DNA from 3 places in the Streptomyces shaanxiensis genome. Region 3 is predicted to be linked to each of the others. Evidence: riboswitches for the same ligand, from Rfam matches in the RefSeq annotation. Region 3 holds a riboswitch; each other region holds the start of a gene.
The links. Region 3 has a riboswitch for cobalamin ahead of metE (5-methyltetrahydropteroyltriglutamate--homocysteine S-methyltransferase). Riboswitches for the same ligand answer to the same signal wherever they lie in the genome.
Positions count from the first base shown of each region.

Region 1: it holds a riboswitch for cobalamin, as region 3 does, so the genes downstream of both, ABD932_RS09565 (SCO2321 family membrane protein) here and metE (5-methyltetrahydropteroyltriglutamate--homocysteine S-methyltransferase) in region 3, are expected to answer to the same signal.
Region 2: it holds a riboswitch for cobalamin, as region 3 does, so the genes downstream of both, ABD932_RS27065 (ribonucleoside-diphosphate reductase subunit alpha) here and metE (5-methyltetrahydropteroyltriglutamate--homocysteine S-methyltransferase) in region 3, are expected to answer to the same signal.

Region 1 is NZ_BAAAZY010000007.1:91,390-93,647, reverse strand. Features, by position in the region: gene ABD932_RS09565 (SCO2321 family membrane protein) at 38-1,264, opposite strand; cobalamin riboswitch at 1,381-1,531, opposite strand; gene ABD932_RS09560 (phosphotransferase) at 1,594-2,258, shown strand, end outside.
Region 2 is NZ_BAAAZY010000012.1:894,247-896,504, forward strand. Features, by position in the region: gene ABD932_RS27065 (ribonucleoside-diphosphate reductase subunit alpha) at 1-848, opposite strand, end outside; cobalamin riboswitch at 974-1,128, opposite strand; gene ABD932_RS27070 (GNAT family N-acetyltransferase) at 1,181-1,687, opposite strand; gene ABD932_RS27075 (NACHT domain-containing protein) at 1,857-2,258, shown strand, end outside.
Region 3 is NZ_BAAAZY010000010.1:216,788-219,045, reverse strand. Features, by position in the region: gene ABD932_RS15055 (3-hydroxybutyryl-CoA dehydrogenase) at 1-437, shown strand, start outside; cobalamin riboswitch at 436-674, shown strand; gene metE (5-methyltetrahydropteroyltriglutamate--homocysteine S-methyltransferase) at 827-2,258, shown strand, end outside.

The DNA of each region.
Region 1 (2,258 bases), on a different contig from region 3:
ACGGCGAAGGGACGGCGGTTGGCGAGGGCGTGGCGGATCACGGTCGCTTGCCCTTGTTGCGGCCGCTCATCAGGAAGCCGATGCCGATGCCCGCGACCAGGCCGACGCCGATGATCCACCACAGGCTGACGCCGTTGTCGTCGTCCTGCTTCTCCTGCGACGGCTTCTCCGACTCCGTCGCCGCCGTCCGCGGCGCCGGGCCCTGCGCGTTGAGCTGCTTGACCAGGTCGGTGCCGCCGAAGTCACGCGGGTCGGCGCCCGCCGCGTCGGCGGCGAGGATCAGCTGGGCGTAGGCGGCGGGGCCGCTCTGGGCGGCCCACTGGGCGGCGTTGCGCTCCAGCCAGCGCACGGGCTTCTGCGCTGCCTGGGTACCGGCCCGGGCGGCGAGGGCGACGACCGCGTCCGCGGTGTTGCCGTAGTCGGGCTGGTCCTCGGCGCCGGCGAGGGCGGACTTGAGGTAGCCGTCCTTCTCGACCGCCTTCGTCAGGTACGCGGCGCCGTTGGCAGAGGCCTGCTCCGCGGTGAGGTCGGAGGCGTCGGCGCAGGCGACGTCCTTCTTGTCGCCGGCCTTCGTCGCCAGCATGCCCGTCCCCAGCGTGCCGACCACGGCCGCCGCCGTCGCGTCCGCGTTGGCCGCCAACTTGCCCTTCTTGTCCGGCTGGTAGGCGAAGGCGCCGCCGTCCGCGCACGGCAGGGCGAGCTTCAGCAGCGCGTCGTAGGGCGACTTGCCGTCCTTGCGGACCTCGGCGGGATCCTCGCCGACGGCGTTCAGGGCGCCGATCACGACGGACGTCGAGTTGGCGTCGCTGGCTCCGCCGGGCGTGTAGCCCCAGCCGCCGTCCTTGTTCTGCGCGGACTTCAGCCAGGTCACCGCCTTGCCGGTCTCCTTCTCGTGCCCGCCGACCGCGGCCAGGCCCTGGACGGCGGCGGCCGTGCTGTTGGTGTCGACCATGGTCTTCGCGTCGCACGCCTTGGCGGGGTCGGCACGGAACGCCGCGAACGCCCCATCGGCGCACTGCTGCCCGGCCAGCCAGTCGATCGCCTTGACGGCGGGCTGTACGTCCATCCGGCTCTGCGCGATCAGCGCGAGGGACTGGCGCCAGACGCCGTCGTACGTCGGGTCGGCGGTGCCGTACAGGCCGGCGGGGAGCGCGACGGACGGCGACGCGGACGGGGTGTGGTCGACGGCGACGGCGGGCGTGGCACCGGCCGTGCCGATCACGGTGACGGCGGCCAGGGCCGCGGCGCTGCGGCGGACGTACATGATCGGCGGGTGCCCTTCCCTCAGGGGGCCGGGCAGCACAGGGGAGTCCCCCGGGCGGCTCGGCTCCGCATACCTCGACGGTGCCGTGCTCCGGCCGGTTGCCGGTGCACGTGAGCCGGTCACGAATCCGTACGGGGCGATCCGGCTCACCGGCCTTCGACGACCGGTTCACGGTTGCGGGTCAGCGCCGGATTTGCACCGGCTTCCACCTGTACGGGTGTGATGACGACGCCGTCACTCTACCCGCCCGTAACCCGGACGCTGAGGGCCGCCTGCGCGGGCGGGTAGCTTCGGCCGTGAAGGAAGCGACAGGGGGGACCGTGGGGATCGTGGGGAGACTGCTCGGGTCGGGGCGTACCGCCGACGTGTACGAGATCGACGAGGCGTGGGTGCTGCGCCGGGACCGGGAGGGGTACGGGGACGCGCTCGCCAAAGGGGCGGTGATGGCGCACGTCCGCCAGCACGGCTATCCGGCGCCCCGCGTGCGGCTCGCCGACTCCTCCCGGACCGAGCTGGTGATGCAGCGGCTGTCGGGGCCGACGATGCTGCGGGCGCTGATCGAGGGGGAGATGGACGCGCAGGAGGCGGGCGGCATCCTCGCCCGGCTGCTGCGGCAGCTGCACGGCGTCCCCGCGCGTGGGCCGCAGGGCCAAGTCCTGCATCTCGACCTGCATCCGGACAACGTCGTCCTCACGCCCGACGGCCCGTACGTGATCGACTGGGACAACGCGAGCGAAGGCGATCCCGGCCTCGACTGGGGCTCCTCCGCGGTGATCCTCGCCCAGGTCGCCGTAGGAGACGAAGCCATCGCCGAGCCCGCCCGCGCGCTCCTGGCCGGCCTGCTCGCCGACCCGTCCGGCCTCACCGAGAACGGCCTCACCGAGAACGGCCTCGCGGAGGCGCTGCGCCGCCGGGCCGCGAATCCGACGATGACTCGGCGGGAGGTCGAACTGCTGGGTGCTGCGGAGGAGTTGATCCGTACGTTCCTGCGGGA
Region 2 (2,258 bases), on a different contig from region 3:
AGGAACGGGACGATGCCGTTGGAGTGGCCGTTGGTGCCGCGGATCAGCGAACCGCGGCTGCGGACGCGGGAGTACGCGATGCCGATGCCGCCGGCGTGCTTCGAGAGGCGGGCGACCTGGTGGTAGCGGTCGTAGATGGAGTCCAGCTCGTCGAGCGGGGAGTCGAGGAGGTAGCAGGACGACATCTGGGGGTGCCGGGTGCCGGAGTTGAAGAGGGTGGGGGAGGAGGGGAGGTAGTCGAGGCGGCTCATGAGCCCGTAGAGCGCGGCGACTTCATCGACGGAGCGGACGGTGTCGTCCTCGGCGAGACCGGCGGCGACGCGCAGCATGAAGTGCTGGGGCGTCTCGATGACCTTGCGGGTGATCGGGTGCCGGAGCAGGTACCGGCTGTGCAGGGTGCGCAGGCCGAAGTAGCCGAAGCGGTCGTCGGCGCCGGTGTCGATCAGGGCGTCGAGGCGGGCCGCGTGGATCCGCGCGAACTCGGCGGTCCGGTCGGCGACGAGGCCCTCGCGGTGCCCGACCGCGACCGACTCGGTGAAGGACGTGACGCCCTGCGAGGCGGCCTCGGCGGCGATGGAGATGGTCAGCAACCGGGCGGCCAGCCTGCTGTAGGCGGGGTCCTCGGAGATGAGGCCGGCCGCCGCCTCGGTGGCCAGCTCGCGCAGCTCCGCCTCGTCGGCGCGGGCGGACCGGCCGCGCAGCGCGGCGGCGGCGACCCGGCCGGCGTCGGCGTCGGGGAGGTCGGCGGTCAGCTCGGTCAGGGTCCGCAGCAAGGCGGTTCCCGGGGCGTCCTCGTCGATGGCGACGGTCGGGACGGCTGAGGCCGGATCTGCTGGCGCGATGGTCACGTGGGGGCTCTCCCTCGCTCGGCACGGGGGCCTTGCGGAGGGCAGGGGGCAGCACACGAGCGCACGCGGCGTCGCGTCCACCGACCCACTCCACGAGGCCCGGACGTCAGAGCGCACCGGCCGGGTGGCCGGGCGCGCTGTCGGCAGGTCCTCGGACTGACTCCTGTGCGCGCCGTGTCCCGGGAACCGCGTCCCGGGAGCAGACATGCACAAGTACACCGTTGCGGGACAGTTCCGGATTCGCACCGGATTCCCCTGCGGCGACAGCGAGGACGAGCATACATCTTGTGCTCACCCGCCACGCCACCCCCAGATGTTGTGTCGCGCTGGTTTCAGAGCGTCAACTCATAGGTGAGAAGAGTGATGTCGGTGAGGTGCGGGATCGGATTCCAGTCCCGATCCGGTGTGCGGACGAAGCCCAGACGTTCGTAGATGCGGTGGGCGCCGTGCATGGTGCGCTGGGAGGACAGGACGATGCGTACGCAGCCCTCCGTGGCCCGTGCGCGTTCGACGCAGGCGCGTACGAGGGCCTCGCCGGCTCCGCGTCCCCGCGCCGTGTGATCGACGGCGAGCATCCGGATCTCGGCCTCGCCGGAGCGGGCTATGTCGGCCATGGGGCCGCCGGACGGGACGAAGGTGACGCCGCCCAGGAGCTTGTCGCCGTCGGTGGCCACCAGTACCTCGGCGGCGGCCGCCCGCCTTGCCACGTCCTTCAGTACGCCGAGGTACTCGTCGTGCTCGCCGAAGTCGAGGAGGCCGTCCTGGAGGTAGGCCTGGGCGGTGATCTCGCCGAGTGCCTCGTACTCGGCGGGTCTCGCCTGCCGGATCACGATGTCCATGCGGCCGAGTCTGCCGGACCGGTACGGCGGCGGCCTGGGGTTTTCGCCGAGGGCCGCCGGGTTGCGGGGAGTTCCGGGAGTGCTTCCATGGAGGTAGGTGTCGGCGCCCGCGGTCCCTCCGTTTCGAGAGCCTTCTCGGAAGGAGACGCACGATGACGAGGGTCGTCCGATGACGAGGGTCGTCCGTCACCCGCCCGGCAAGGAGCGGCCGCGCAACGCGCCGATGGCGACACTGGCTCCGAGGCGGGCGGGCAGCTGGGCCAGGCGGGGGTTCGTGGGCCACTGGCACCGGCTGACGATCCGTCTGGAGGCCCGCCGCGGCACCACCCGCCCCAGGAAATGGCGCCGCTGGATCTCCTACACCAACGTCACCCGGGCCGTCTGGATCGTGGCCGCGCTCGCCCTGCTCGCCTGGGCCGTGCAGGGCCTGTACATCGTGATCACGAGTAACACGACCCGCTTCGAGAAATGGCGGCAGGACAGCGAGGGGTTCGACGCCGTCATGCGCTTCGTCGGCCCGGTGCTCGGCGCGTCGATCGCCGCCACCCTCTTTCTGTTCTGGTGGTACCGG
Region 3 (2,258 bases):
ACCCGGTGCCCGTGCTGCCGCTGGTGGAGGTGGTGACCACCCTCCACACGGCGACGGAGACGGTCACCGCCGTGGAGGCCTTCGCCACCGGGGTACTCGGCAAGACGGTCGTCCGCTCCCGGGACCGCGCGGGTTTCGTCGTCAACGCGCTGCTCGTCCCGTATCTGCTGGCGGCGATCCGCATGGCTGAGTCCGGCTTCGCCACCGCCGCCGACATCGACGCCGGCATGGAGCTGGGCTGCGCCCACCCCATGGGGCCGCTGAAGCTGGCGGACCTGATCGGCCTCGACACCGTCGCCTCGATCGCCGAGTCGCTCTACGACGAGTTCCGGGAACCCCTCTACGCCCCTCCCCCGCTGCTCCAGCGGATGGTGGAGGCAGGGCTGCTGGGCCGTAAGACCGGGCGGGGGTTTCACATGTACAGCCGGGACACTTAGAGTTGCCGGTGCAGCTGGTTCGCCCCGTCAGCCAGGCGGGACGCGTCGTAAGAGGGAACCCGGTGGGAATCCGGGACTGCCCCGCAGCGGTGAGTGGGAACGACCGCCGTCATACGCACTGGGTCCGATGTACCGGGCCTGGGAAGCGACGGCCAGTAGGTGTCCGTGTCCCGTACGAGTTCGTACGCCATGGATGTGCCCGCGAGTCCGAAGACCTGCCAACTGCCCGTGCGCGGACGGATCCGCGCGCGGAATCCCGGTGACCTCGAGGGCGGGTCGGCGTGCGCACCGAACGGGCGGCCATGGGTCGTTGCCGTCCGGTCCGGCACCCTTCGCGCTCTCGTCCCGTCCCCGGGATCTCAGGGATTCATCTCGCGAAGGAGATCTCCGTGACCAGCAAGTCCGCAGCCGCGGCAGCACGGACCACCGTGTACGGCTACCCCCGCCAGGGCCCGAACCGGGAACTGAAGAAGGCGATCGAGGGCTACTGGAAGGGCCGCGTCACCGCCGACGGGCTCCGGTCCACCGCTGCCGGCCTGCGCCGGGCCAACTGGCGGCAGCTGGCCGAGGCCGGCATCGACGAGGTCCCCACCGGTGACTTCTCGTACTACGACCACGTCCTCGACACGACCGTCATGGTCGGCGCCGTCCCCGACCGGCACCGGGACGCCGTCGCCGCCGACCCGATCGACGGGTACTTCGCGATGGCACGCGGCACCAGGGACGTCGCGCCGCTGGAGATGACGAAGTGGTTCGACACCAATTATCACTATCTGGTGCCGGAGTTGGGCCCGGAGACGGTGTTCGCGGCCGACTCCGCCAAGCAGGTCGCCGAGTTCGAGGAGGCCGCGGGTCTGGGGCTGGGGCTGACCGCCCGGCCGGTCCTGGTCGGGCCGGTTACCTACCTGCTGCTCGCCAAGCCCGCACCCGGCGTCGCCGCGGACTTCGAGCCGCTCACTCTGCTGGACCGCCTCCTGCCGGTGTACGCCGAGGTCCTCGCCGACCTGCGCGCGGCCGGCGCCGAGTGGGTGCAGCTCGACGAGCCCGCCCTGGTCCAGGACCGCACCCCGGCCGAGCTGAACGCCGCCGCCCGCGCCTACCGTGAGCTCGGCGACCTCACCGACCGGCCGAAGCTGCTGGTCGCCTCGTACTTCGACCGGCTCGGCGAGGCGCCGCCGGTGCTGGCCAAGGCTCCGGTCGAGGGGCTGGCGCTGGACTTCACGGAGTCCGCGGCCGCCAATCTGGAGGCGCTCGCGGCCGTCGGCGGACTGCCCGGCAAGCGGCTGGTCGCCGGTGTGGTGTCCGGCCGCAACATCTGGGTCAACGACCTGTCGAAGTCGCTCGCCACCCTCGGCACCCTGCTGGGCCTGGCCGACCGGGTCGACGTGTCGGCGTCCTGCTCGCTGCTCCATGTGCCGCTCGACGCGTCCGCCGAGCGGGACATCGAACCGCAGATCCTGCGCTGGCTCGCCTTCGCGAAGCAGAAGACGCGGGAGGTCGCGACCCTCGCCAAGGGCCTCGCCCAGGGCACCGACACCATCGCGGCCGAACTCGCCGCCAACCGCGCCGACCTGGCCTCCCGCGCGGGCTCTCCGGTCACCCGCAATCCGGACGTCCGGGCTCGCGCCACCGCCGTCACCGGGGCCGACGCGCGCCGCTCCCAGCCGTACGCCGAGCGGGCCGCCGCGCAGCGCGCCCACCTCGGTCTGCCGCTGCTGCCGACCACCACCATCGGCTCCTTCCCGCAGACCGGCGAACTGCGCACCGCACGGGCGGACCTGAGGGCGGGGCGCATCGACACGGCCGGCTACGAGGAGCGGA